Regions from separate parts of the Streptomyces sp. NPDC054757 genome, predicted to be linked through region 1. Evidence: riboswitches for the same ligand, from Rfam matches in the RefSeq annotation. Region 1 holds a riboswitch; the other holds the start of a gene.
The links. Region 1 has a riboswitch for cobalamin ahead of cobN (cobaltochelatase subunit CobN). Riboswitches for the same ligand answer to the same signal wherever they lie in the genome.
Positions count from the first base shown of each region.

Region 2: another riboswitch for cobalamin. It lies ahead of ACWGKJ_RS19970 (CbtB domain-containing protein); the one in region 1 lies ahead of cobN (cobaltochelatase subunit CobN).

Region 1 is NZ_JBSHBW010000014.1:96,207-110,625, reverse strand. Features, by position in the region: gene cobM (precorrin-4 C(11)-methyltransferase) at 1-171, shown strand, start outside; gene ACWGKJ_RS18510 (amidohydrolase) at 235-1,515, opposite strand; gene ACWGKJ_RS18505 (Lrp/AsnC family transcriptional regulator) at 1,602-2,660, shown strand; gene ACWGKJ_RS18500 (cobalt-precorrin-5B (C(1))-methyltransferase) at 2,700-3,830, opposite strand; gene ACWGKJ_RS18495 (cobalt-precorrin-6A reductase) at 3,842-4,591, shown strand; gene ACWGKJ_RS18490 (precorrin-2 C(20)-methyltransferase) at 4,698-6,197, opposite strand; gene ACWGKJ_RS18485 (precorrin-8X methylmutase) at 6,206-6,832, opposite strand; gene ACWGKJ_RS18480 (cobalamin biosynthesis protein CobG) at 6,852-8,171, opposite strand; cobalamin riboswitch at 8,374-8,505, shown strand; gene cobN (cobaltochelatase subunit CobN) at 8,581-12,177, shown strand; gene ACWGKJ_RS18470 (polysaccharide deacetylase family protein) at 12,597-13,400, shown strand; gene ACWGKJ_RS18465 (hypothetical protein) at 13,864-14,109, shown strand; gene ACWGKJ_RS18460 (hypothetical protein) at 14,208-14,419, shown strand, end outside.
Region 2 is NZ_JBSHBW010000016.1:63,601-78,019, reverse strand. Features, by position in the region: gene ACWGKJ_RS19985 (ATP-binding protein) at 1-947, opposite strand, end outside; gene ACWGKJ_RS19980 (DUF2127 domain-containing protein) at 1,327-2,100, shown strand; gene ACWGKJ_RS19975 (histidine phosphatase family protein) at 2,176-2,793, opposite strand; adenosylcobalamin (AdoCbl) riboswitch at 3,372-3,462, shown strand; gene ACWGKJ_RS19970 (CbtB domain-containing protein) at 3,507-3,731, shown strand; gene ACWGKJ_RS19965 (CbtA family protein) at 3,778-4,545, shown strand; gene ACWGKJ_RS19960 (alkaline phosphatase family protein) at 4,766-6,193, shown strand; gene ACWGKJ_RS19955 (SDR family NAD(P)-dependent oxidoreductase) at 6,376-7,212, opposite strand; gene ACWGKJ_RS19950 (hypothetical protein) at 7,248-8,675, opposite strand; gene ACWGKJ_RS19945 (nucleoside/nucleotide kinase family protein) at 8,833-9,402, opposite strand; gene ACWGKJ_RS19940 (AAA family ATPase) at 9,399-10,001, opposite strand; gene ACWGKJ_RS19935 (HD domain-containing protein) at 10,163-10,621, opposite strand; partial or broken gene ACWGKJ_RS19930 (TetR/AcrR family transcriptional regulator) at 10,742-11,488, opposite strand; partial or broken gene ACWGKJ_RS19925 (FAD-dependent oxidoreductase) at 11,583-12,485, shown strand; gene ACWGKJ_RS19920 (aromatic-ring hydroxylase C-terminal domain-containing protein) at 12,646-13,104, shown strand; gene ACWGKJ_RS19915 (Fic family protein) at 13,197-14,419, shown strand, end outside.

The DNA of each region.
Region 1 (14,419 bases):
ATCGTTCTGCGCGGCACCCTCGACACCCTCGCCGGGCAGGTCGCGGAAGCGGGGATCCTGCGCACGGCGGTCATCATGGTGGGCCGCACCCTCGGCGCCGAACAGTTCGGCGACAGCCACCTGTACTCGCCGGAGCGGGAACGGGACTGCCTGCCCGCCCCGGGAGCCTGACCGCCGACCGCCCGCTGTCGGCCGTCGGAACGCCAGGGTCTGTCGGCACTTCGACGACAGACCCTAGGGAGCCACCGGTATCAGCCACTGCGCGGCCGCCGCGAGCAGCGAGGTGACGCCGACCCCGATGGTCGGATCGGGCGCCGGGGCGAAGAGGGACGAGTGGTTGCCGGGGATCTCCGGCGGGATCCCGTTCTCCAGGATCCCGCCGGGGTCGAAGCCCTCGAACCGGGCCGGATCCGTACCGCCGAAGTACCAGAAGACGGAGGGCACGCCGAGCGCGGTCCCGAAGGTGCCGAAGTCCTCGCTGCCGGTGATCGCCTGGGGCAGCGTGAACACCCGGCCATCACCCAGGGCGGCGGTCAGCCCGGCCTGCACCGTGCCGGTGGCCACGGGGTCGTTGAACGTGACCGGGAAGCAGTGGAACGCCTCGATCTCGGGCTCCTTCGGGGCCCCGGACGCGGCGGCCTCACCGCGGATGATCCGTTCGACGGCCGCCAGCACCCGTTCCCGTACCGCTGCGGTGGTGCTCCGGATGTTGATGCTCAGGTCGGCGGTGTCCGGGATGATGTTCTCCTTGGTGCCGCTGTGGACGGACCCCACGGTGACCACGGCCGTTTGACCCGCTCCGACCTCACGCGACACCACGGTCTGCAGACGCATGATGACCGCCGCCGCCAGCACGACGGGATCCACGGTCGCCTCGGGCGTCGACCCATGGCCGCCCCGCCCGAACAGCCGGACCCGCAGGCTGTCCGAAGCCGCCATCACCGGTCCCGGCCGGGTGCCGACGAAGCCGGCCGGCGCGGGGGCCACATGCTGGCCCAGACAGATCCCGGCCCGGGGGAACCGTTCCAGGAACCCGTCGTCGATCATGGCCGTGGCCCCGCCGACCTCCTCCGCCGGCTGGAACACGGCCACGACCGTGCCCCGCCAGGCGTCCCGGTTGGCGGCGAGCAGCGCGGTGGCCCCCAGCAGACAGGTGACATGCATGTCGTGCCCGCAGGCGTGCATCACGGGCACCTCGTCGCCGTCGCCGTCCTGCGCGGTCACGGTGGAGGCGTAGGGCAGTCCGGTCTCCTCCCGTACCGGCAGCCCGTCCATGTCGGCCCGCAGCAGGACCACCGGCCCCTCGCCGGTCCCGAGCACCCCGACGACACCGGTGCCGCCCACCTGCTCGGTGACCTCCCAGCCCTGCTCACGCAGCCGGTCCGCGACGAGGGCGGCCGTGCGGACCTCCTGGAAGGAGAGCTCCGGGTGGGCGTGCAGATCCCTGTACAGCTCGCGCAGGGCGGGCAGTCGGCCTTCGAGGCCGGTGAGCAGGGGAGTGGCGGAAACAGTCATACGGCGCTCCTCTCTACAGTGGCCATCACCGGACGGTGGCCGGCGGCTGCCCCACCCTCCGGCCCGCGCGTCAAGGAGGCCCCGAAATGCAGGAAAGCCGCATACCTGACCGGGAACCGCCGGATTCCCGCAGCCGTCTGTCCGAACCCGATCTCGTACTGGTGGACGCACTGCAGTACGCGCCGCGCGCCCCCTGGACCCGGATCGGGCGGGCGATCGGAGCGGACCCGACGACAGCGGCCCGCCGCTGGGAGCGTCTGAGGGCCGCGGGGCTGGCCTGGGTCACCGCCTATGACGCGCCCGACGCGGCGACCATCGCCTATGTGGAGGTCCGCTGCCGGCCGGGATCCCTCGACGCGGTCACCGCCGCGCTGGCCGGGATGGCCTGGGTCTTCAGCCTCGACGTGACAGCGGGCGACTACGACCTGCTCGTGTCCGTCGCCGCGGCCGATCTGCCGCGGCTCGGGCAGTCCGTCCACCGCCTCATCGGCGGACTGCCGGGGGTGCGCTCCACCCGCACCCGGCTGGCCCTCACCTTCTTCGGAGAGGGTGGCGACTGGCGGATGGGTGCGATGGAACCCGCACTCCGCACGGGTCTGGCAGCCTCTCGCTCACCCCGCAGGCCCCGCGGCGGCACTCGGACGCCCGCCGAGCAGGACCCCGAGGACCGGGCCCTGAAGACCGCGCTGGGAGCCGACGGACGTATGGGCTACACGGAACTCGGCGCGGCGGCCGGCATGAGTGAGCACACCGCCCGCCGCAGACTCCAGCGGATGATCCGGACCGGCTCCATCTCCTTCCGCTGCGACCTCGCCCGTCCGCTGGCCGGTCTGTCCACGATGGTGGTGTTCCGGGGTGTCGTACCGCACGGACGGCTGGAAGCGACGGGAAGCGCGGTGGCCCGGATGGAACAGGTGCGGATGTGCGCGTCCGTGAGCGGCCCGCACAACCTGCTCATCGCGGTCTGGCTCCCCGGCCTGAGCGGTATCGCTTCCTTCGAGGCGTCGCTCGCCGAACGCTTCCCCGAACTGGAGGTCAAGGACCGGTCGGTGGCCCTCCAGTCCGCCAAACGCATGGGATGGCTCCTGGACATCGACGGCCGCGCGGTCCGCCGTGTGCCACTCGGGCTTCCCGAGCACGACTGACCGCGGTTGACTGAGCAGGGCCGGTCGCGGCGGACGGGCTCAGCGGGCGCGCCACGCTCCCGTCGCGCTGCGGCCCACGATGCCGCCCGCGCGGTCGATGCAGATGACGTCGACCGCGACCGGCGCCCCCCGCAGCACCGAGAGCGCCTGGTCGCGGGCGGCCACCGCCACCAGATCGCCCAGCGGTACCCCCGCCGCACCGCACAACTGCAGGGCGGCGAGCCCGGTGTTGGCCCCGGCGACCTCAGCGGCCAGCGCTTCACCGGCGCCGCCCTGCCGGGCCAGGCCCGCCAGGAAGCCCTTGTCCACCTGGGAACGGGCGGAGTGCAGATCCAGATGCCCGGCCGCCAGTTTCGAGAGTTTGGCGAAGCCCCCGCAGACGGTGAGCCGGTCCACCGGATGACGCCGTACGTACTTGAGCACGGCCCCCGCGAAGTCACCCATGTCGAGCAGAGCGTCCTCGGGGAGCCCGTACTCGGCGACGACCGTACGCTCCGACGTGGAGCCGGTGCATCCGGCGAGATGGGTACGCCCGGCCGCCCGCGCCACATCGACACCGCGCCGGATCGAGTCGATCCAGGCCGAGCACGAGTAGGGCACCACCACGCCCGTGGTCCCCAGGATGGACAGACCGCCCAGGATGCCCAGGCGGGGGTTCCAGGTGGAGCGGGCGATCTCCTCGCCGTGGTCCACGGCGACGGTCAGCTCGGCGTCCGCGCCGGTGCCATGGCGTTCGGCGACCCGCGTGAGGTGTTCGCGCATCATCTGCCGCGGCACCGGATTGACCGCGGGCTCGCCCACCTCCAGCGGAAGGCCGGGGCGGGTGACGGTACCGACACCGGGGCCCGCCCTGAACACCACCCCCGAGCCCGGGGGCAGCCGCCGGACGGTGACCCGGACCAGCGCGCCGTGGGTGACGTCCGGGTCGTCGCCCGCGTCCTTGACCACCCCGGCGGTCGCCCGGCCGTCGCCCAGCTCCTCCACGGCCAGCGCGAACGACGGCGTCTGCCCCTTGGGCAGGGTGACCGTCACCGGGTCGGGGAACTCGCCGCTCAGCAGCGCGGTCCAGGCGGCCGTCGCGGCAGCCGTCGCGCAGGCGCCGGTCGTCCAGCCCGGCCGCAGCCCGGTGTGCTTGAGTTGGGCGCTGCGGCCACCCACCCCCTCAGCCACGAGAGGCTCCGATGCACGTACTGATACTCGGCGGCACGACCGAGGCCCGGCGGATCGCCGCGGAGCTGCACCCCGGGGCCCGTGTCACCAGTTCCCTGGCCGGGCGCCTGGCACGGCCCGTGCTGCCGCCGGGGGAGGTCCGTATCGGCGGATTCGGCGGAGCCGGGGGTCTGGCGCAGTGGCTGCGCGAGCACGAGGTCGACGCGCTCATCGACGCGACCCATCCTTTCGCCGGAACCATCAGTTTCAACGCGGCTTCGGCCGCTGCCACCGCCCATGTTCCCCTGCTCGCCGTGCGCAGGCCCGGGTGGGTGGCGGGCGAGGCCGACGACTGGCATCCGGCCGACTCCCTTGAGCAGGCCGCCGCGATGCTTCCGGTGCTGGGGCGCCGGGTCTTCCTCACCACGGGGCGTACGGGTCTGGCCGCGTTCGCGGCTCTGGACGGGCTCTGGTTCCTGGTGCGGTCGGTCGACGCCCCGCACCCCCCGCACCCGGCGCACATGGAAACGCTGCTGGACCGGGGCCCCTTCGCCCTGGAAGGCGAGCGGGCGCTGCTGCGCGACCACCGGATCGACGTACTGGTCACCAAGGACAGCGGGGGGCCGGCCACCGCGGCCAAGCTCACCGCGGCACGCGAGGCGGGCGTTCCGGTGGTCGTCGTCCGCCGCCCCGCCGTGCCCGAGGGCGTACAGCTCGCGCAAACCCCCGGCGAAGCCGTCCGGTGGGTACGGGAGCGGCGGGACGGCGGGGGAGCGGCCTGAGCCGCGCCCGCCGCCAGCACCGGGACAGCAGCCCGGTGCACCGGACACCGGTGCACCCCGTACGGGTCAGCCCCGTACCCGTCCGTCCCGTACCGGCCTGCCCCGCTCACCCCTCGGGATAGCTCCGTGGCGTCCAGACGATCTCCTCGCCGTCACCACGCCGCACGGTCCGGGTCCTGGACGAGCCGACCAGCAGAATCGTGCGCATGTCGACATCGGCCGGATCCAGCGCCCCCAGACGCACGATCCGCACGCTCTCGTCCGGCCCGCCGACGTCCCGGCCCAGCACCACGGGGGTGCCCGGCGCGCGGTGCTCCAGAAGCAGGTCGCGGGCCTTGCCGACCTGCCAGGTCCGGCTGCGGGAACCGGGGTTGTACAGGGCGAGCACCAGGTCGGCCGCCGCAGCGGCGCGCAGCCGCTCCGCGATCACCTCCCACGGCTTGAGCCGGTCCGAGAGCGAGATCGTCGCGTAGTCGTGGCCGAGCGGCGCCCCCGCACGCGCGGCAGCCGCGTTGGCCGCCGTCACCCCCGGCAGCACCCGCACCGGAACATCGCGGTACGCGTCCTGGGCGGCGACCTCCAGTACGGCGGTGGCCATGGCGAACACACCGGGGTCGCCGCCCGACACCACCACGACCTTCCGCCCGCGCCCGGCCAGATCGAGAGCCAGCTCGGCACGCTCCGACTCGACCTTGTTGTCGGAACCGTGCCGCCGCTGCCCCGGCCGGACCGGGACCCGGTCCAGATACGTGGTGTAGCCGACCAGATCGTCCGCCGCCGCCAGTGCGCCCCGGGTCTCCGGGGTGAGCCAGAGCGGCCCCGCGGGCCCGGTACCGACCACGGTGACATCGCCGTGCTCCCGTACCGGACCGGGTGCGCCGATCCGGCTCGGCAGCACCGCCACCGAGAAGTACGGCACCGATCCCGCCTCCACATCGGCCAGTTCGCCGGTACGCTCCCCCGGCATCGTGGCGCGCTCCACATAGCGGGCGTCGGCCATCCGCCCCGACCGGGCGACGGCCCGCCGTACCGCGGGGAAGGTGCGGCCCAGCTTCATCACCACCGCGGAGTCCGTCGACGCCAGACGGGCCGTCAGCTCCTCCTCGGGCAGTGTGCCCGGCAGGATCGTCAGCACCTCCTCGCCCTCGACGAGCGGCGCACCGAGCCGGGCGGCGGCGGCGCTCACCGAGGTCACACCCGGGATCACCTCGGTCGGATAGCGGTCCGCCAGCCGCTTGTGCATATGCATGTACGAGCCGTAGAAGAGCGGATCGCCCTCGGCGAGCACCGCCACCGTGCGGCCCGCGTCGAGATGCGCGGCCAGCCGGGCCGCCGCTTCGGCGTAGAACTCCTCCATGGCGCCCCGGTATCCGCCGGGATGGTCGGTGGTCTCCGTGGTGACCGGGTAGACCAGCGCCTCCTCGATGTGGTCGGCGCGGATGTGCGCGGCCGCGATGGACCGGGCTATGGACCGGCCGTGCCGGGCGCTGTGGAAGGCGACCACCTGCGCCTGCGCGATGACCTCCACGGCGCGTACGGTCATCAGCGACGGGTCGCCCGGGCCGAGCCCGACCCCGTACAGCCGTCCGGTGCTCTGCTCGCTCATGCCGCTGTTCATTCCTCTTCGCTCGCGATGGCGTTGACCGCTGCCGCCGCGATGGCGCTGCCGCCGCGCCGCCCCCGCACCACCAGATGGTCGAGGTCCAGACCGTTCGCCGCCAGCGCGTCCTTGGACTCGGCCGCGCCGACGAAACCGACCGGCACCCCGATGACCGCCGCAGGGCGCGGTGCGCCCTCGCGGACCATCTCAAGGAGCCGGAACAGGGCGGTCGGCGCATTGCCCACGGCCACCACGGCGCCCTCCATACGGTCACGCCACAGTTCGAGCGCGGCCGCGGTGCGCGTCGTGCCCAGCTCCGCCGCGAGGCCGGGCACGGACGGGTCGGAGAGCGTGCACACCACCTCGTTGCCGGCCGGCAGCCGTTTACGGGTCACCCCGCTGGCCACCATCGCCACGTCGCACAGCACCGGGGCCCCGGCACGCAGCGCCTCGCGGGCGCGCGCCACCACCTGCGGGGTGTAGGCGAGATCACGCACCAGGTCGACCATGCCGCAGGCGTGGATCATCCGGACGGTGACCTGGCTGACATCGGCGGGAAGCCCCGAGAGGTCCGCCTCTGCGCGGATGGTCGCAAAGGACTGGCGGTAGATCGCCGGGCCGTCCTTCTCGTAGTCGAACACTGTCTTCTCGCTCATTTCGTCACTGCGTGAGGGGTGTGGTCCGGGCATCCGCCACGGTGGCGGCGAACTCTGAAGGGTCGTTCATGGTGCCGTGCAGCCGTTCGCCGCGTACGGAGACCTCGTAACCGCCGGCCGTGGCGACCACGTCCACCCGGTCGCCGTGCGGGTGGCCGCAGCGCCGTGCGCACCCCGACCAGTACACGGGCAGGCCGCGGCCCGTGCCGGGGGCCAGCGCGGCGTCGGCGCGCACATCGGCCAGGGACTTGGCGCAGCCGGGGCGCCCGATGCACGCCCCCACCCCGTGCCAGGGGGAGTCCGGACCGGTGATCATCCCCGCCGCCGACAGTCCGGCCGACCGGGCTTCGGCGGCGTCCGGGCCCAGGCCGGGGAGCACCACTCCCCGCCAGGGGGTCAGCCGCAGCTCCCCGCTCCCGTCCCGCAGCGCGGTCCCGGTCAGCAGGCGCCACTGGGCGGCGGTGAGGGAGCCGAGCGGCGCCCCGGCGCAGAGCACGGCCCGCCCGTCCGGGGCCATGACGGTGCCGGGCACGGGACCGGCACCGGACGGCAGCGGTCCGACCCGCTCCCGGGCAGCGGCGGGGATCCCGGCCGCCGCCAGCCGCTCCGCGACCGCCCGTACGAACAGGCCCGGAACGCCGGGCAGTTCAGCCACCCGCCAGGCTCCGGTCCCGGCAGCACGGACGGCGTCCAGAAAGGTCTCGGCCGCCAGCAGGGCGCAGCGGGCCGCGTCCGCGGCCGGAACCGCCAGCGTCTCCCGCACCCCGTCGGCACACAGCAGCGCGCCGCCGTCCGCGGAAGCGACCAACGTCACATCGGCGCCGAGTCCGGCCACATCGCCGCGGCCGTCGTCGAGCGCGAACAGGAACCGGCCCGAGAGACCGGCGGCGGCCTCAGTGGCACAGAGCAGCGCATCCAACTCCCGTGCCCAGCCCTGCACATCGGCGGCCCCGCGCCCGTCGAGCCCGCACAGCGGCGATGCCACGACATTGCGGGCCCGCTCATGGCGTACGGACGGCAGCAGCCCGGCGCCCGCGAGCAACGCGGCGAGCTCCTGGCCGCTGCCGGGGTCCAGCCCCCGCAGCTGCACATTGCCGCGCGACGTCAGATGCAGCGTCCCGTCGCCCAGCCGCAGCGCGGCGTCCAGCAACACCCCGGCCTGCGCGACCGTCAGTACCCCCGCGGGGATCCGGACCCGCGCCAGTGCGCCGTCGTCCGCCGTGTGCAGGCGCAGGCTGCCCGGACACGCGTCACCGCGGTCACGCCGGGGGACCGGCTGCTGTGGCGGCGGAGGTATGGAGGAGTGGGGCATGGCGGCGAGCATACCGACCGGCTCACAGGGCCCGTGTCCTGCACCGATACGCCGGCTCGCGCACACCGGGCGGGCCGCGGGCGGGACCGCGGGCACTCTCCCGGCCGCCCGCCAAGGTCGTTACTATGCTTCTCGACGGGCCATGAGGGTCTTCCGTTCGGATCAGCCGGATCAGGGTGCACGCCGGACCCGCGAGCCCGGTACGAGCCGGACGAAAGCCCACGGGCCCGTTGTCGCCCAAGACGGCGACAGGGGAGGAAGCCCGGTCAGATTCCGGCGCGGTCCCGCCACTGTGAGCCCGGCTCCGTGAGCCGGGTGAGCCAGGAACTCCCTTCCCCGGACTCTCGGCCCCGCCCGAGCAGGGGAGACCCGATCCTCCACAACCCGGGGCGCGGACACCCCGAGGAAGGCATGACGCCGCATGCTCCTGCTTCTGTCGACGTCCGACACCGATCTGCTCAGCGCACGTGCCGCGGAAGGCCCGGTGGCGTACCGCTTCGCCAACCCGTCCCGGCTCCCGCTCACCGAACTGCCCGCCCTCCTCGAAGGCGCCGACCTGGTCGTCGTACGCCTCCTCGGCGGCATCCGCGCCTGGCAGGAGGGGATCGATCTGCTCCTGGCCGACGGGCGCCCGGTCGTCGTCCTCACCGGCGAGCAGGCCCCCGACGCCCAGTTGATGGAGGCATCGACCGTCCCGGTCGGCATCGCGGCCGAGGCCCACGCCTATCTGGCACACGGCGGGCCCGCCAACCTCGGCCAGCTCGCCCGGTTCCTCTCCGACACCGTGCTGCTCACCGGCCACGGCTTCGAACCGCCGGCGCCCGCACCCAGCTGGGGTCCGCTGGAGCGCACCGCACGCGCCACGGACGGCCCGACCGTCGCGGTGCTCTACTACCGGGCCCACCACATGAGCGGCAACACCGCCTTCGTGGACGCCCTCTGCTCCGCCGTCGAGGACGCCGGGGGCCGGCCCCTGCCGCTCTACGTCGCCTCACTGCGCACCCCCGAGCCTGGGCTGATCGAGACGCTGCGCGCGGCGGACGCCATCGTCACCACCGTCCTGGCCGCCGGCGGGACGAAGCCCGCAGAGGCGTCAGCGGGCGGCGACGACGAGTCCTGGGACGCGGGCGCCCTGACCGCCCTGGACGTCCCCATCCTCCAGGCGCTCTGCCTCACCGGATCGCGGGCCGCCTGGGAGGCCAACGACGAGGGCGTTTCGCCGCTGGACGCGGCAGGGCAGATCGCGGTGCCCGAGTTCGACGGCCGCCTGATCACCGTGCCGTTCTCCTTCAAGGAGATCGACCAGGACGGGCTGCCCGCCTATGTCGCCGACCCCGAACGGGCCGCCCGCGTCGCCGGGATCGCCGTCCGCCACGCCCGTCTGCGGCACATAGCCCCCGCCGACAAGAAGCTGGCCCTGGTGCTCTCCGCATACCCCACCAAACACTCCAGGATCGGCAACGCCGTCGGCCTGGACACCCCCGCGAGCGCCGTGGCCCTGCTGCGCCGACTCCGCGACCAGGGGTACGACTTCGGCACCCGGGAGATCCCCGGTCTCGCCTCGGGTGACGGCGACGAACTGATCCGCGCACTGATCGAGGCAGGCGGCCACGACCAGGAGTGGCTCACCGAGGAACAGCTCGCCCGCAACCCGGTCCGTATCCCCGCCGCCGACTACCGGCGCTGGTACGCCACACTCCCCGCCGAACTGCGCGCGGACGTGGAGGAGCACTGGGGACCGGCGCCCGGCGAGATGTTCCTCGACCGCAGCCGCAACCCCGAGGGCGACATCGTGCTCGCCGCACTGCGCCACGGCAATCTGCTGATCCTCATCCAGCCGCCACGCGGCTTCGGCGAGAACCCGATCGCGATCTACCACGACCCCGATCTGCCGCCCTCGCACCACTACTTGGCGGCGTACCGCTGGATCGCCGCATCCGCGGACGACGGCGGTTTCGGTGCCGACGCCGTGATCCATCTCGGCAAGCACGGCAACCTGGAGTGGCTGCCGGGGAAGAACGCCGGCCTGTCCGCCGCGTGCGGACCCGACGCCGCCCTGGGCGATCTTCCGCTGGTCTACCCGTTCCTGGTGAACGACCCGGGCGAGGGCACCCAGGCCAAGCGCCGTGTCCACGCCACCCTGGTCGACCACCTGGTGCCGCCGATGGCCCGCGCCGACTCGTACGGGGACATCGCGCGCCTGGAGCAACTCCTCGACGAGTACGCCCAGATCGCGTCCATGGACCCGGCGAAGCTGCCCGCCATCCGGGCCCAGATCTGGACGCTCATCCAGGCCGCCAAGCTCGACCACGACCTCGGTCTGGAGAACCGGCCCGACGACGAGGGCTTCGACGACTTCATCTTCCACGTCGACGGCTGGCTGTGCGAGATCAAGGACGCGCAGATCCGCGACGGGCTGCACGTCCTCGGCAATCCGCCCGCCGGAGCCGACCGGGTCAACCTGGTCCTCGCCATCCTGCGCGCCCGCCAGATCTGGGGCGGCACCGCCTCACTGCCCGGACTGCGCGAAGCACTCGGCCTGGACGAGGCGAACGCCACCCGCACCGGCGCCGACGCGGCCGAGGACCAGGCACGGGCCCTCGTCGAGGCGATGGAAGCGGCGGGCTGGGACCCGGAAGCCGCGGTCAAGGTGGCCGAAGGGCACCCGCAGGCCGTGGCGGACATCCTCGGCTTCGCGGCCCGGGAGGTCGTCCCGCGGCTGGCGGCCACCACCGACGAGATCGACCACGCCCTCCACGCCCTGGACGGCGGCTTCGTCCCCGCGGGCCCCTCCGGATCCCCGCTGCGCGGACTGGTCAACGTTCTGCCGACCGGCCGCAACTTCTACTCCGTCGACCCCAAGGCCATCCCGTCCAGGCTCGCCTGGGAGACCGGACAGCTGCTGGCCGACTCGCTCGTGGAGCGCTACCGCACCGACAACGGCGAGTGGCCCAGCTCGGTGGGGCTCTCCCTCTGGGGCACCAGCGCGATGCGCACATCGGGCGACGACGTGGCCGAGGCCCTCGCCCTGCTCGGTGTCCGGCCCGTGTGGGACGACGCATCACGCCGGGTCACCGGCCTGGAGCCGGTCCCGCTCGACGAGCTGGGCCGCCCCCGTATCGACGTCACCCTGCGCATCTCGGGCTTCTTCCGTGACGCCTTCCCGCACACCATCGGCCTGCTGGACGACGCGGTACGGCTGGCCGCGTCCCTGGACGAGCCCGACGAGCAGAACCACGTACGCGCCCACACGCAGGCCGACCTGGCCGAGCACGGGGACGAACGCCGCGCCACCACCCGGATCTTCGGCTCCCGCCCCGGTACCTACGGCGCCGGGATCCTCCAGCTCATCGACAGCCGCGACTGGCGCACCGATGCGGATCTCGCCGAGGTGTACTCGGTGTGGGGCGGCTACGCCTACGGGCGGGAGCTGGACGGGCGCCCGGCCCGCGCCGAGATGGAGACGGCGTACAAGCGGATCACGGTCGCCGCGAAGAACACCGACACCCGTGAGCACGACATCGCGGACTCCGACGACTACTTCCAGTACCACGGCGGTATGGTCGCCACCGTCCGGGCCCTGCGCGGGAGCGCCCCCGAGGCGTACATCGGCGACTCGACCCGCCCCGAGACCGTCCGCACCCGCACGCTCGTCGAGGAAACCTCCCGGGTCTTCCGCGCGAGGGTGGTCAACCCCCGCTGGATCGAGGCGATGCGGAGGCACGGCTACAAGGGCGCCTTCGAACTCGCCGCCACCGTCGACTACCTCTTCGGGTACGACGCCACCACGGGTGTCGTCGCCGACTGGATGTACGACAAGCTCACCGAGACGTATGTACTCGACCCGGTCAACCGCGACTTCCTCCAGGAGGCCAACCCCTGGGCGCTGCACGGGATCGCGGAACGGCTCCTGGAAGCCGAGTCCCGGGGCATGTGGGCCGAACCGGACCCCGCGACGCTCGAAGCGCTGCGCCAGGTGTATCTGGAGACCGAGGGCAGCCTGGAGGGCGAGGACTGACGCGGGGCCTTTCCGCCGGCCCTCCCACCGGGGCCTGCCTGCTGCTGCGGCGGCGGTGGTACGAGCCGGTGGAGGGCCGCGCGCCGGCCTGCCAACACATCCCCGGGACCGGGGAGAGGTGACCGGTCCGCGCCGCCGCCGACCGCGGCGGGAAAGGCGCGGACCCGCGGGTCCGGACCGGGGAGCCCGAGCCGCCGTTACGCCGTACGGGCGGGCCGGACCGCGCCACGCGGTGACCGCGGCGGGCCACGGCTGGTCCGACAGGGTGGAATCGGGCGGGCGCCCCGTGGTGTCGGCCGCGTCGCCGGGCCGGTGTATGGCAGTACGGAGCCATGCAGTCAGAAAATCACACTAATACGCAAGGGCGGCGCAGATTCGTACGCGCCGCCGTCGGTCTGAGCGCCCTGGCCGTCGGCGGCGTGGTCTCCCGGGCGTGCGGTCTCCCGGGCACCGCCGCATCGGCCCCGCACCCCTCACACGCCCCGGCGGCCGCCCCGCCACCGGACCCCGTACAGGCCCCGCCCGCCGCCGGACCACCCGCGGCGGCGGCCGCCCGGCCGCCCGACTACCGGCTGCGCCCCATCGCGGGCGAGACATCCATGGGCGCCCCGGCCCACAACCCGGCCGTGCGCACCCATGCCGTGTACTCGTTGGCGGACAGCGGCCGCCGGATCGCGCTCACCTTCGACGACGGCCCCGACCCCGAGTACACACCGCAGGTGCTCCGCATCCTGGCCCAGTACAACGTGCAGGCCACGTTCTGCGTCATCGGCGAGAACGCCGTCCAGTACCCGCAGTTGCTGCACGACATCGCCAACGGCGGACACGCCGTCGCCAACCACTCCTGGACCCACCCCCAGCTCACCAAGTTGAAGCCGGCCGCCGCCAGGTCCGAACTCTCGCGGACCAGCGACCTGATCGAGAAGGTGCTCGGCGCCCCGCCCGACTGGGCCCGCGCACCGTACGGCGACTGGAACCCGGTCACTCTCGGAATCTGCGCCGACCTGGGCATGGAACCGCTGGGCTGGTCCGTCGACACCAACGACTGGGCGCGGCCGGGAACGCGCAGCATCACCAACTCGGTGCTGAGCGACGTCAAGGACGGCGCGATCGTGCTCTGCCACGACGGCGGCGGCAACCGCTCCCAGACCGTCGCCGCGGTCAGGACCTACCTGCCCCGCCTGCTCGACAGGGGCTATGTCCCGGTACGCCCGGAGCTCTGACCCGTGGGCCGGGCATCGCAGACCGTCGTAGGCGGTGACAGCCTGCCCCGCCGGGGTGCCTCCCCACCGGGACGCGCCCCTGTGGGGCAAGGGTGATGGTCGGAGCTCGTAACAGGATCTTGTAGAACGGACCTGCCGGCGGCGTCCGGAACACGGGGCGGCAGGCCGGAGCCTTCGAGCGGTTGCACCGCCTCTTGCTCTCCGAGCCGCACGTGGCCGGCGAACCCGACCGGAGTCGCGCATGCGTGGACGGCTCTCATATCCGCGCGAGTATCGGCGCGAGACGGATGGGCCGGGCTTCGTCGCCAGCCGTTCGGAATGAGGTCTCTGGAGACCGTAGGTGACGGCCAGCCGGCTTGTGTCGGCGCGGACCCGGGCCTGTGGAAGCCTGACTCCGGACCGACCGCCGGCTTCACGCTGTCCGTAGCTGTCGTCTCCAGCTGCGAGGACCCGTCCGGACGCTGTGACCCCGACGGTGTGGTATGTGCCCGGGTCGGGCGCCACCCATCTGCTCCTGGACACCAACCCGGACTCGCCCGGTCTGCGCGGCACCGCCGAGGAGGACCGGCGGCTCCTCGGACTCCTCACCGAGAAGGTGCTCGCCCCGGTGCCGGGGTGCCATCCGCTGAGGTGGAGGAGGCGTACGAAGCCGGCCAATTGCCCTCGCAGAGTTACCGGTTACTACTGCTTTCCCGGACGCTGGCCATAGTAAAAGACAGAAACACGGTGGACCCTCTTGCGGCGCGATAGCAATCGCTTACATGCTGACGCCCAAGCGAACACCGGCCATCGGGAGATGACATGCGCATGCCATTCTTTGCGAGTACGTCCAGCAGAAGGCCGGGGCGCCGCGGCGTCAGGGCCGCCGTAGTCCTCGGCGCCACCGCCCTGCTGGCGCTCGGCACGGCGGGACAGTCATGGGCGTCCACGCCCACCTCGCGCTGGAGCACGGGCGCCCCGACCCCGGTGACCACGCTGCGGCTGCCGATGTCCGTTGACTCCGCTCCTGACGCCTCCGG
Region 2 (14,419 bases), on a different contig from region 1:
AGCCGCCCGGCCAGGCCCAGCGAGATGCCGGTGCCGAGGATCCCGGCGGCCCAGGCGAACCGGGTGGCCCCGGTGCCCAGTTCCTCCAGGCGGGCGATCAGCCCCGAGCCGCGGGCCGACGCACCCATCGCGCGCAGGGCTCCCGCCGAGTCCTCCACCGGGTCGATGGCGTCGTCCCGCACCCGGGCGAGGAGTTCGACGGTCTCGTACGCGTTCCCACCGGTCACCGCCCAGACCTCGCGGCAGAACGGGTCGTCGGCATGCTCCCCGAGCGCGCTGCGGGAGAGCTGGGCGATGGCATCGGGGGTGAGCGCGCGCAGTTGGACGGACTTCTCGGCCGCCGCCTCCAGCACGCGCAGATACTCCGCGGCGTCGCCGTCCGCCTCGCCCGTGCGGTACGCGAGGACCACCAGCATCGGCGGTCCGCCCTCGCGCCCGGTGAAGGAGGCCAGCCACGCGAGCGTCTCCAGATCGCACCACTGGGCGTCGTCCACGATGAACACCAGCGGGCGGAACAGCCCGGCGAGCCGCACCGCCACGGCCTCCAGACCGTCACGGACACCCTGCGGGTCGGCCTGCTGCGCGCCGGGCGGCGCGACACCGAGTGCGGGCCCGACGATCTCGTACCGGTCACCGAGCAGATCGCGGGCGTCCCGGATCCCGGGCATCGTCAGTGCAGGCTGCAGGAGTTGGCGTACGACGTGGAAGGGTACGGAGGTGAGCGTCTCGCCGCCGCGGGCCGACCACACCGTGCAGCGTCCGGCCGCCTGGGCACTGACCGCCTTGAGCAGCGCGGTCTTCCCGAGGCCGGCCTCGCCGCTGTAGATGAGGAGGCCCCCGGCGGACTCCCCCGCGCACAGCGCCTCGACGGCGTGCGTCCCCGCGGCGATCTCGTTCTCCCGCTCCAGCAGCGGTACGGCGGCCGGGCGTTCCTTCCGGGACCCCATCGTTCCTCCCCTGCCTGCAAACGGATCTCGAGAGTATCCCGGCAGGCCGGGGCCGCGGGCCGGTCCGGATGGACCTCTTCACGAGTGGGCAGAAGTTCCCATGCCCTGCGGGCGTGGGCAGTAATCTTGGGAACCGCCCCTGCCCCGACCCCGGCGGCCGGTGCCCACGGCGGTGCCTCTCATCCGCACCGGTACCCCTCATCCCATCCGCATCCGCGGTCCTCGTCCGCGATGACCGCCGCCCTGTCTGTCGGGGCCCTGTCATCCGGCGCCCGCCGGCGTCCTGCTACGGTCCGCGCTGGGCCGGTCCGGCCGCCACGCGGCCGCCGCCGGCAACATCAGAAGCCGACCATCGGCCGACCGTCACGGGGAAGACAGCATGAAGATCGACTGGAACCGGCGCACCTGCGCACGGCGCGGACATGTGACGTACGCCCCGCGGGAACCGGAACTCGCGGCGCGGCTGCGCGCCGACACCGGATTCGGCGAGGCATGGCGCTGTCTGCGCTGCGGGGACTTCGCCCTGGGGGATCCGCACGGATCGGGCCCCGCGCGGGACGCCCCGCTGGTGCCGCGCGGCAAGGTACTGCGCGATCTGTTCATCCTGCGCTTCCTCGCCGTGGAGCGGGCGGTGCGCGGGGTGTTCATCGTGCTGGTGGCCGTGGCCGTGTGGAAGTTCAGCAACAGCAAGGACGCAGTGCGGCGGCTCTTCGACGAGAACCTGGACGTGCTGCGCCCGGTGTTCCGTCACTTCCACTACGACCTGGACCACTCGCCGGTGGTCGGCACCATCCAGAAGACCTTCGGTTACAAGCACTCCACACTGGTGCTGGTCGCCGCGCTGCTGGTCGTCTACGCGCTGATCGAGATCGTCGAGGGCGTCGGACTGTGGCGCGCCAAGCGCTGGGCCGAGTATCTGACGGTCGTCGCCACGGCGGTGTTCCTGCCGCTGGAGGTCTACGAGCTCACCGAGAAGGTCAGCTGGCTGAAGATCGCCACCCTGACGGTCAACATCCTGGCGGTGCTCTACATCCTGCTCGGCAAGCGCCTGTTCGGCCTGCGGGGCGGGCACACGGCCTTCGAAGCGGAGCGCCAGAGCGCCTCACTGCTGGAAGTCGAGACGACCGCGGGGGCGGCGCACGTCAACGGCTGAGGCCCGTCACCGCTGCGGCACCGGCCGGCCCCACCCCCAGCCACCCGTCACCCGTCACCCGTCACCCGTCACCCGTCACCCGCTGAGCGGCACCTGATTCCACACGGCGAGGGCGGGTCGGCCGTGTTCGGTGCCGATCCGGCTCACGGACGCGGTGTCCAGCCGGAACAGCGCCCCGGCCGACGCGGGCAGTCCGAGCCGGCGCGCGGTCAGCACCCGCAGGAAGTGGGCGTGCCCGACGAGGACGACGTCTCCGCCCTCGCCGTCCAGATCGGCGTCGCGCAGCGCCACGTCGACCCGCCGCAGGACGCGGTCGGCGCGCTCGCCAACCTGCTGCGGGGACTCGCCGGGGTGCTCGGGCGGGCCCTCGGCCACCCCGTCGGTCCACAGGTCCCAGTCGGGCCGGTCCTGGTGGATCTCCGCGCTGGTGATGCCCTCGTACGCCCCGTAGTCCCACTCGTGCAGGTCGGCGTCGGCGCGTGCGGGTTCGAGGCCCGCCAGCTCGGCCGTCCGCCTGGCCCTGGTCAGCGTGCTGGTGAGGGTCAGTGCGATGCGCCGCTGGGCCAGCAGCGGTGCGACCTTGCGGGCCTGCTCCTCGCCGGCCGCCGTCAGCGGCAGATCCGTCCAGCTGGTGTGTTTCCCGGTGCGGCTCCAGCTGGTCTCACCGTGCCGTACGAGAATCAGCTCTCCCATGACCGCCCTGCCTTTTCGCGTCTGTCACCGGGCCGCCGATGTGCTGTCGGAGCCACCCGTGACGTCTGTGTTGATGTTGTACAAGGGCTTCAGCCTGTCACGACCAGCGAAGATTCCCGCAGAGGCGGCTCACGGGGTGTGATTCCGGGCGCACTGCCACGCCCTCTCCAGCGGAGCGCACCCGCCGCCGGGGCGCACCCCTGGTCACGGCTCCGGCGACCGTCCGGTGCGCGGGTTCCACCGTCCGGCCCTGCCGCCCAGCCCGGTCGGCGTCAGCGGCGCGACGTCCAGCCGCCGGAACGCCTCGTCCGGCGGCCCCGCGTCGTCGATACGGACCTCGCACAGAGCCGGACCCCGCTCCGCGAGGTGAGACCGACATCATCCGTACTGCATCATCCGTACTGCATCACCCGTACCGTCATCGCCCTCACCGTCCCGCCGTCCACCCGTCCACCCGTCCGGCCGGGCAAGCAGAACACGTGCGTCCGGGGTACCGGGCGCGGGGTGTGACGGGCCGTTCTGCCGGACCGGCACCGTAGCGAAGCCGGTCGGGCAGACGGTACGGTCCACGTGAACATGACGAAGGCGTAATGGAAGTCCGGTGAGAATCCGGCACGGTCGCGCCACTGTGAACCCGTCCTACGGGAAGTCAGACCCAGCACCTTCGTCTCAGGCACCACGACCGGGACGCGTGTTCCCCAGGAGGTTCTGCCATGGCAAACTCCCTTGCCCCCACTCCGAGCGCCCCCGCCACTCCGGCGATCGCTCCGCTCTCGGCCAAGGCCATCGCCCCCTGGGCGGTCTTCTTCGGGATCCTCATGCTCGTCCTGCTGTACTTCGTCGGCGCCGAGCAGGGCGCCACCTCGGTCGTCTCGGGGACCGACGTGCACGAGTGGGTCCACGACGGACGTCATCTCCTCGGCTTCCCCTGCCACTGACCTACTGACGTCCAACTGACCTACTGACGTCCAGGGGACCTCTCTCATGAACTCCATATCGATACGCGTCCTGCTCGTCCGCGGCATGCTGGCCGGCCTCGCCGCCGGTGTACTGGCCCTGGTGGTCGCCTATCTGCTCGGTGAGCCGCGGGTCGACTCGGCCATCGCCTTCGAGGACGCGCACAGCCATGAGCACGAGATGGAGGTGGTCAGCCGCTCCCTCCAGTCGACGGCGGGACTCGCCACCGGTGTGCTCGTCTTCGGCGTCGCGGTCGGCGGTATCGCCGCTCTCGCGTTCTGCTTCGCACTCGGCCGTACCGGCGGCTTCGGCCCGCGGGCGACAGCCATGCTGGTCTCGGCCGGCGCCCTGATCACCGTGTACGTCGTGCCGTTCCTCAAGTACCCGGCCAACCCGCCGTCCGTCGGCGACCCCGGCACCATCGGCAAACGCACCGCCCTGTACTTCCTGATGATGGTCCTCAGCGTGCTGCTCTCGGTGGCCGCCGTGCTCCTCGGCAAACGGCTCGCGCCACGGCTGGGCAACTGGAACGCGACCGTAGCGGCCGGGGCCGCCTTCCTCGTACTGGTCGGACTCGCCTATGCGCTCCTGCCCGCCGTCAACGAGGTGCCCAAGGACTTCCCGGCCACCCTGCTCTGGCAGTTCCGGCTCTCGGCGCTCGCCATCCAGCTCACGCTGTGGACCGCGTTCGGCCTGCTCTTCGGCCACCTCGCCGAGCGTCATCTCCTCCCACGGACGGCTGCGTCACACCACACGGACGGCACCGTGGCGCCAACGGCCGCCCCCACCAACTGAGCTCTCCCACAAGGGGCTTCACGGCTACTCACGGATCCCGTCCGGACCTTTGTCCGGGCGGGATCCCGGCTGTGCGAACACCAGGTTCTGGCTTGGCCAAGCCCTTGCCGCTCATTGGCCACCTGTTCATCGTCCGACTCCTCCCCTCTTCACCGGGCTCCCGAGAGAGTTCCGGAGGGGCCTCAGAACGGGCCCGTCCGAGCGTGAGAAGGGGATGTTCATGGCCGAGTTGACGCGACGCAGACTCCTTGGCTCAGCGGCAGGCGCCGTGGGCGGCGCTGCGGCGCTCTCGCTGCTGCCGCCCAGCGTGCAGAAGGCGGTCGCGGCCGGGCCGCCGCGCCACGGTTCCCTGCGCGACATCGAACACGTCGTCATGCTGATGCAGGAGAACCGCTCGTTCGACCACTACTTCGGCACGCTGTCCGGCGTACGCGGCTTCAGCGACCCGCACGCGCAGAAGCTGCCGAACGGCAAGCCGGTCTTCTACCAGCCCGACACAGTGAACCCGAAGGGCTATCTGCTCCCGTTCCATCTGGACACCCACACATCGAGCGCCCAGGCCATCCCGTCCACCAGCCACGCCTGGTCCGTACAGCACGAGGCGTGGAACGGCGGCCGGATGGACCAGTGGCTGCCCGCGCACCGCAAGGCCGACGGGGTCAACGGCCCTTATGTCATGGGCTATTACACCCGGGAGGACATCCCGTTCCAGTTCGCGCTGGCGGAGACCTTCACCATCTGCGACAACTACTTCTGCTCGGTGTTCGGTCCCACCTGGCCGAACCGGCTGTACTGGATGACGGGCACCCTCGACCCGAACGGCACCCAGGGCGGGCCGATCCTGAGCAACACCGCCGCCACGCCGTACCGCTGGACGACCTACGCCGAACGGCTCCAAGCGGCGGGCGTCAGCTGGAAGGTCTATCAGCAGGACGACGACTACGGCTGCAACATGCTGAAGAACTTCCGGACGTTCAAGGACGCCAAGCCCGGTGACGAGCTGTACGAGCGCGGTGTACGCCCCCAGCCGGAGGGCACGTTCGAGGACGACGCACGCAACGACCGGTTGCCCGCCGTCTCCTGGATCATGCCGACCAGCTACCAGTCCGAGCACCCGGACTACCTTCCGGCGGCAGGCGCGGACTTCGTGGCCCAGAAGATCGAGGCCATCGCCTCCAACCCGAAGGTGTGGGCGAAGACCGCCTTCATCCTCAACTACGACGAGAACGACGGCCTGTTCGACCATGTGGCACCCCCCACCCCGAAGCCCGGCACGACGGACGAGTTCGTCGACGGCCTACCGATCGGCGGCGGCTTCCGGGTCCCCGCGATCATCGTGTCACCGTGGACCGTGGGCGGCTGGGTCGCGGGCGAGCGGTTCGACCACACCTCGGCGCTCCAGTTCCTGGAGCGGTTCACGGGCGTACGGGAGCCCAACATCACCCAGTGGCGCCGCCGCACCTTCGGCGACCTGACCTCGGCCTTCCGCTTCTCCGACACCCACCGCCGGCCGCCGCACCTGCCGGAGGACACGGCCGAGCAGCTGGAACAGGCGAAGAAGGAGGTCGCCACCCTCCCGAAGCCGCACCTGCCGGGGGCCGACCAGAGCTTCCCACGGCAGGAACGGGGGCGCCGGCCGCGCACCTAGGATCCTGCCCACGCGACTATGTTTTCGGCTGGACGGCGAGAAGAGAGCCATACGCCGGTGGGGTGAAGCCGGCGTCCGAGAGAGCCTTCCTTCCCTTGCGGAGCCGACCGGCAAGGGATAGGGAGGCTGTTTCCTGCTCCGGGTGGGCAGGACACCTCCACGGCGGAGCGGGACTCGCCTGGTCAGGTCTGTCGGCCCGGAACGATTCCCAGCCCTGCCTGCGGCTGACCGCCGTCGACAGGGATATGCGCGCCGTTAACAGCGCCGGCCGCAGGCGAGAGAAGGAAGCCGATGACCCTGGCCACTTCGTCGGCCTCCAACAGGCGGCCACTGGGGTTGCGTTCCGCATATGCCGCGTAGGTTTCCGGGTCACGTCGGCTCAGGCGGTCCCAGCTCTTTCCCGGCAGGAGAATGGAGCCCGGGCTGACGGTGTTGACGCGCACACCGTACGGGGCCAGCTCTTGGCACAGGGCGCCCGCCAGGTAGATCTCCGATGCCTTGGCGGCCCCGTACTGGGCGGGAAAGCGAGGCTTCCAGCCGGAGATGGAGGCAACCATCACCACGGAGCTGCCGGGCCGCAGGCAGCCCAGTGCTGCCCGGACAGTACGCACCGCATGCCCCCCGTTCAGTTCCCAGGTGTCCTGCCAGTCCTCCCGGGTCGAGTCGAGGACGCCGCCGCCGCGTTTGCCTCCGATGTTGGCGACCAGGCCGTCGAGTCCGCCGAGTTCGCTGCCGGCCCGCCGGGTGAAGTCCTCCAGTTCACCGTGTGCCAGGACATCCACGCATCCCGTCACCACCGGGGCCCCGAAATCCCGGTCCAGCTCGGATGACACCTGGTCCAAGGTGCCGGGGTCCCGGCCGCAGATCGCGAGGGAAGCCCCTTCTGCCGCAAGGAGGCGCGCGATCGCATATCCCAGTCCTCTGCTGCCACCGGTCACCAGAATCGACCTACCACTCAGTCCGTACGTGACAGCGGGCACAGCTGCCGCGTTCCCTGCCGGCTCTTCTCGCTCTTCCATGGACGGCACTCTGCCACCCGTCCATCCAGGGGCGGTCAACGCACCAGTTTGCGGATGACTATGCCCACAATGAGGGTGGTGAACAGCATGCCCGCAACGGTGAACGCGACGGCGAGCGCTGTCCATCCGGCAGTATTCAGCCCCGACGGCGTGCCGGTGCCGACGTTCAGCCAGAGAGCGAGAGCGAGTACGAAGCTCCTGCCCGCGGCTGCCGTGTCTGTCAGGCCGCGGCCGGATTCGCGGACAGCGCCCGCCAGATGAAGCACCGCACCTGTCAGCAGGACGCCGGCCATCAGCACACGGGCCGGGTTGCGTGCCCGGACTCCCCAGCCGAGGATGCCACCGAGGAAGCCCTGCGCGATGGCGCGCCGCAGCGGCGGGAGGGCTGTCGCCTCGCGCTGACGCGCGAGGTAGTAAAGCTCGTCGACCTCACGGTTCCGGTTCCTCTTGGCCAGCGCCGAGCGTACGGATTCCAGGGCCACGGCCGTCACCTCGGTGAAGGACCGGTCCAGAAAAGAGAGCACCTGTGCGCCGTTGCGGAAGACCTGCCCGGCCAGCTCCATGTCGCCGACGCTGGAGGAGTTGTCGAGGCTGTAGCGGGAGCTGCCGGAGGGGAGCCCCAGGGTGCCTGTGACGGAGGAGCCGTGCAGGCTGATCACCGAGGACACCACAGAGGCCGAGGTGAGCGACACGACCGTCGTGTTGTGAAGAGCCAGCCGGGCGGTCGCACCCTCCCTGCTGCCGCCCGGGTTGTCGCAGAGCCCGAGGTTGCGAACTTCCACAGAGCCTCTGACCGTGCTGTTCGTGATCGTACTGATCTCGGCGGGAACGACCAGCCCGTTCACGCGTATGGTCTCACTGCAACGAAGTTCGCTCGCCCGCAGCGGCTCGTCCAACCGCACCCGCCTCAGCGTAAGTTCACACGTCTCGACGTCGGCGAGTTCCATGGTGGAGAGCCAGAGGTCGTCGAACGTGACGTCCTCCCGGGTTTTGAGTCCTCTCACGATCACACTCGGCCGGCCGAGACGGCCGCCCGCGGCCTGGCTGCGGACCGTCAGCGAGGACACCCGCGTGTCTCTGATGTGGAGCGTCCCGCGCAGAGCGTTGACCTGGACGAGCTCCTCGACCCGGAGGCGCTCCAGCCGGACGGTCCCGCACGAGTGCAGAGCGAGGAAGTCCAGGGCTGAGTCGATGACCGTGACCTCGCATCCGATCGACGCATTGCGGACCGTCAGGCGGCCGATGCGGGAGTTCACGACCATCAGTGCGTCCATCTCCACATGGTCGATGACCAGTTCATCGATACGGCAGGACCGTACGGTCAGCGCGCCGTCGATACTCATATGGTCGAGAGAGACCCGGTCGGCCGACACCGTGTCCAGCAGAAGGTCCGCCGTGACCTCGTCCTGGTGCAGATGCACGCTCCGGTCCTGCACGGTGCGCTGCCGACCGATTCGTGCCAAGTCCTCTAACGTCCGGACGACTCCCATCGGCGCTCCCCCGTTGTGTGTGACCGTAGATGTCGTGACGGGCCCGCCCCGACGTACTCATGTATGGCGCGGTGTCGTGCCCCGTGGAGCCGGTTCCGTGTCCGGGCTGAGCCTGAGCGTGGTGAACAGTTCATCCGTGCACACGGTGTCCGGCGCCGTCGAGCGCGTAGGTGATCTGCTTGGCAGCGACCGTCGGCTCGATCCGGTCCGTACGGATCACGAGGTCGAACAGGTCTCGCACATCGGATGTGCCCACATCCCGAGCCGTCTCGTCCCAGGCGGTGAGCCGCTTCGCGGTGTCAGTGTCTCCGCGCGCGCGGGACCGCCGCTCGCACTCGCTCCTCGGCACCCACAGAAGGACCCGTAACCAGGAGACCGACGCGGTCCGGTCCAACAACGTGCGGAGGTCCGCGACGTTGCCGATGTGGGTGACCGGGACCCGGCCGCGCCGCTGGGGTTCCATGAGGGAGAGCTCGTCGACCGCGTACACGTTGCCGTAACGCCGGGTCTCCACGACGATCCTGCCCTGATCGCGCAAGTCCCCGAGCTCCGCGGCGGTGACGAACCGGTAGCCGGCCGACCGGCCCGTCCCCTGCTTGAGCTTGGCGACCAGTTCGAAGCGCTGGTCCGCCGAGCGCAGGGCTGCCGTCACGGTGTCCTTGCCCGCAGCCGGAGGTCCGTACAGGACGACGGCACTCATGCTCCCTCCAGCAGCCGCTGAGCGATCGACTCGACCTGCTCGGCCAGGGGGCGTGACCCGCTGATGCGGTTGTCAATGACGTGGTGAGGCGCCACCGGCCGGAGGCCGACGTCGAGACCGTTGGTGTATGAGGGCCAGTGCGTCAGCTTCCAGGTGTCCCGTGAGGCGTTGCGCGAGATCAGCCGGTCCCGCATCGACTCAAGGTCGCTGTCCACCCAGAGTGTCTCGAAGCGGGCTCCGGTCCTACGGCACCGCCGGGTCACCCGGGATGTCCACTGCGCATCGGCGCTCTCGGCGAGAAACGGTGCCACCGCTACTACCGAAGTGCCGCACTCCAGGTTTTCCCAGACGGCCTTCATCAGGCACTCGTACTCCAGGGGCCTGGCCTGCTCCAGATACGTGGCACTGTGGCGATCGTCCGGATCGCCGCCCAGGGCAGCCAGCAGTCGCTCGGTCATCGGACGACTGAGAGTGTCCTTGTCGAGCATGGCCCAACCCGTTGCCGCTGCCAGGAGCTTGCCGGCCTCGGACTTGCCCGAACCGGCGTACCCGGCAACAAGCGCGAGTGTGATGGTGCTGGTGCCTGACGCAGTGGTCACACTGTCCGCCCCCCGAGACGTCTCGATACAACTCGGCCCAGTTTAGGGGCGGATGGGAGCAAAGGCCGTCACACTTCGGGGATGGCCTGGATCTTTCCGAGGAGGCCCTCCAGCTTCGGTACGGCACCCGGACCGACGCCAGGCCGTCCCTTTCGGAGCCCCTACGTATATGTGGGGTCTCCGCCCCCCGGAAGCCCCAACAGCTGCCGCATCCGCGCGTACTTGGCCGTGAGCCGGTCCCTGGTCGGCCTGTCCAGGACGGCCAGCCGCCGTGGGTCGGCGTTGTGGGCGATATCGGATTCCTTGATCAGCAGCGCGCCCGGAACCGCGAGGATCCGGGCCGCGTACTTTTCCGGGCTCTCCCCCGTACGTCTGGTCATGGCGAGCACCATGTCCTTGACCCCGCGCGAAAGCGGCGCCCCCTCCAGCCAGGACTCGCTCAGCGCACCGTCCTCGACCGCGTCGTGCAGCCAGGCGGCGGCGATCTGTTCTTCGGTGCCGCCGCGTGCGGCGACTCCTTCGGCGACCGCCGCCAGGTGGATGGTGTACGGCTGCCCCGCCTTGTCGGTCTGGGTGGCGTGCACGCGGCGGGCGAGCGCCTCGACCTCGCGCAGGGCCAGACGGCCGTCCGGCCTTCCAGGAGCGCCGGGGAGGCCGGGAGAGCCAGGGAGGCCCGGAGCGCCGGAAGTGCCGGGAGCGCCGGGAGCGCCGGGAGCGCCGGAAAAGAACGTGGCGGCCAGGCCGTCCAGCAGATAGCCGAGGCGGCGGTCGAAGGTCCGGGGCGAGTCCGCCGGATCTGCCGTCTCGCGCAGGGCCCGGGAGGTGAGCGGGTAGGCGCCCGGCTCCGCGGCCCCTTCGACGGCGGAGAGCCCCGAGGGCCCGGCCTGACCTGTGTCACCGGTCCGCCCGGCCCGCTCGACCGGCTGGGTCTGCCCGGCCGGACCAACCTGCTCGGCCTGCCCGGTGGGCCGCGCGGCGCCGCGCTTCCGCGCCTCCAGCCGTCGCGCCTCCGCATATGTGTGGCCCTGCACAAAGGCCAGCACGGTCCGCAGGATGTCGAGCATCTGGCCGGTGTCGAAGCCGTAGCCGTCCAGCAGAGACAGATGGGACTCCGTCATGGCCAGCATCCGCGGTCCGAACGATTCGGCGGGGATGGAGTGTCCGGCCAGCCAGGGGTGGCGCAGGCCCAGTTCCCGGGTGAGGTGCGCCACCGCGGTCAGGTCGGCACGCCAGTCGCCGGTTCTCGGCGGGGCGAACGCTTCCGCGCTGACCCGGTCGACCATGAGGCTGATCAGATCGTCCCGGCTGTCGACATAGCGGTACAGCGACATTGCCCCCGCACCGACGCGCTCGGCGACCTTGCGCATCGTCACCGCGTCCAGGCCGTCGGCATCCGCCAGCTCGATCCCCCCAGCGGCGATGACGTCACCGGACAGGGCGGCCCGTGCTGCTCTGGCCGGCTGCCCGGCCTTCTCCCAGTTCACCATGTGCGCTCATGGTAGACGCTGCGTACGTTGTACGCTGGCGTACAACGTACGCATCCATCCCACCCCTGCCACCCGCTCCCTGTGAGGTCCGCCGATGAACGAATCACCCACCCCGCCCACCGATACCGATGTCCTGATCGTGGGCGCGGGTCCGACCGGCCTGACGGCCGCCTGCGAGCTGGCCAGGCGAGGGGTCGGGGTGCGCGTGCTCGACCGGGCCGGCGGACCGGGCACCGGCTCCAGGGGCAAGGGACTCCAGCCCCGGACCCTGGAGGTGCTGGACAACCTGGGCGTAGCCGGCCGGCTGGTCTCCTGTGGCCGCTTCCGGCTCCCGGTGCGCTTCCACGAGTCCGACGGCAGCCACCAGGACCTGGATATGAGCGCCGGTTCGGAGCCGACTCCCGACAGCCCGTACGCCCGCACCCTCCTCGTCCCGCAGTGGCGGGTGGAGGAGGTGCTCCGCGACCGCCTGGCGGGCTTCGGGGCCGAGCCCGAGTGGGGCAGGACAGTGACCGGGCTGGTCCAGCACCCCGGGCACGCGGAGGCCGAGCTGGCCGACGGCTCGACCGTCACGGCCCGCTGTGTGATCGGCGCGGACGGCGGCTCCAGCACCGTCCGCCGGGTCCTGGGCTTCTCCTTCCTCGGTACCACCGACGAGGACGAGCGGATGCTCCTGGGCGATGTCCGCCTGGACGGTCTGGACCGCGACCACTGGCACATCTTCAAGGGCCGCGACGGAGCGTCCGTCGCACTGTGCCCGCTGCCCGCACAGGACTCCTTCCAGATCCAGGCGCCGGTCCCGCCCGGGGACACCGGTGGCTCCGCCGACCCCACGGTGGAGTCCCTCCAGGACATCGTGGACGCCGTCGTCGGACCCGGCCAGGTCCGGCTGCACGAGGCCGGCTGGCTCTCGCGCTGGCGGCTGAACGTCCGGATGGTCGACCGCTACCGCGAGGGCCGGGTCCTCCTCGCGGGCGACGCGGCGCATGTGCACTCCCCCGCGGGCGGCCAGGGCATGAACACCGGCATCCAGGACGCCGTCAACCTGGGCTGGAAGCGCCGCGGTCCTGCACGGCGCCCCCGACGCCCTGCTCGACACCTACCAGGCCGAAAGGCTGCCGGTCGCCGCCGCCGTCCTCGGGCTCTCCAGCCGCCTGATGCAGCAGGGCGCCGGGCGGCAACAGGACGCGGACAGCGAGGAGTTGCTGCAACTGGGCCACACCTACCGCGGCGGTCCCCTGGCCCCCGCCACCGGCCGGGACACCCCGGGGCCCAAGCCCGGCGACCGCGCCCCCGACGCACCCTGCCACCTCCCGGACGGGCGGCCCGTCCGCCTCTTCGACCTCCAGCGAGGCGGCCACTGGACCCTGTACGGATTCGGTTCCGGCGCCCTTCCCCGTACCCACGCGGGCGTGCGCACCGTGGAGTTCGGCACCGATGTGACCGACACCCACGGCCACGCCGGGAGGGCCTACGCCGCCGAGAGCGGCGAGTTGGTCCTCGTCCGCCCCGACGGGCATGTGGCCGCACGCGGTTGCGACCCCGGCGCCGTCACCGCCTATCTCGACAAGCACACCGGCGGCCGTACCGGAGGCCCCGCGCCTGTCCCTGCCTGAGACGAACCGGCCTGTACCGCATGTGCGTCGGGGAGGGCTCTGCGGTAACCCGTTTGCACCGGGGCCAGTCGGCGGCGCAGGCTTACGCGGTGATGACGGACCTGGCACCCGCTTTTCTGACCTGGGACGATGTGGACCCCGCCCGCCATCCCTTCGACCCCGCGACAGCGGGACAGGTGGTGCAGTCCCTCGGGCCCGCCCATGGGATTACCGGCCTCCCCGGCCTTCCGGACGGGGCCCCGGCGACGAGTGACCGAAGCTGGAGCAAGGGCGAGCCCTGGGCAGATGCCATGGCGTACGCACTCGCCGAGGGCTACGGCCGCTGGACCCTGGGCTGGCGCTGGGCGCACGACGAAGGCGACTTCGACGGGGGGCCGGTCGGGAACTGGTGCTGCCCGAGGCACTCGATCACCACCCCGGAGGAGACGCTCGCCCGCGTCGCGGCGGCGCTGTGCGAGTGGCGCGGCTGGCTGGAGAGCCTCGCCGGCTGGTTCGACACGTACCCGTTGGTCCTGGCCGACGTGGCCGACCAGCGGATCCTGTGGGAGCGCGCCGCTCGGAACCTGATCCTCCAGGTGACCGACCGTACGGGCTGTGGCAGCAGCTGGTACGGCCACTGCCGGCAGGTGCTCACCTGGTTCCTCAGCCGGTGGGGCGTCGCGCCGGACCTCGCGGAGGGCCTGGTCGACGAGGCGATCGGCGGGCGGTTCAAGAGCTGGACCGGGCCCGGCACAGCGCTGGTCGACGATGTCGCGGAACGGCTGGCGCGCTCGCTCCGGCCGGCCGCCGGCACACGGCCCACCGGACCCGGACCCGATCACCTGGAGCGCTGGCTCGCGGTGCGCGAGACCGTGCCGTGGCAGGAAGCACCGGACGGCGGAGGTGAGGGGCCGGTGGTCCCTGCCCGCGACGGCGCTGCGGAGGACATCCGCGCCTTCGACGGCGCCCTGGACCCGGGCCGGGCCCAGGGCCTGCTCGCCGCCCTGGAACTCCTGCGCACCGAAGCGGCACAGGGAGCCTCCCTGCAGTTCGGACTACTCCAGCGCTGGCAGCAGCACGTCCTGGGCGCACCGCGGCTGCCGCCGTTCCGCGACGTGCCTGCCTTCGCCAAGGCAGGGCGGGAACGCTACGGCATCGGTCCGGACACCCGGGCCCGCCTCGATGCCTGCCTGGCCGAGAGCGCGAAGGACGGCGGGAAGGCTGTTCCGCTCACCGCTCGCGCCGCCCGTGCCTATCTCGACGTCTGCTTCTTCCACCCCTTCGCCGACGGGAACGCCAGGTGCGCCTTCCTCACCCTCGTCTTCGTACTCGCCCG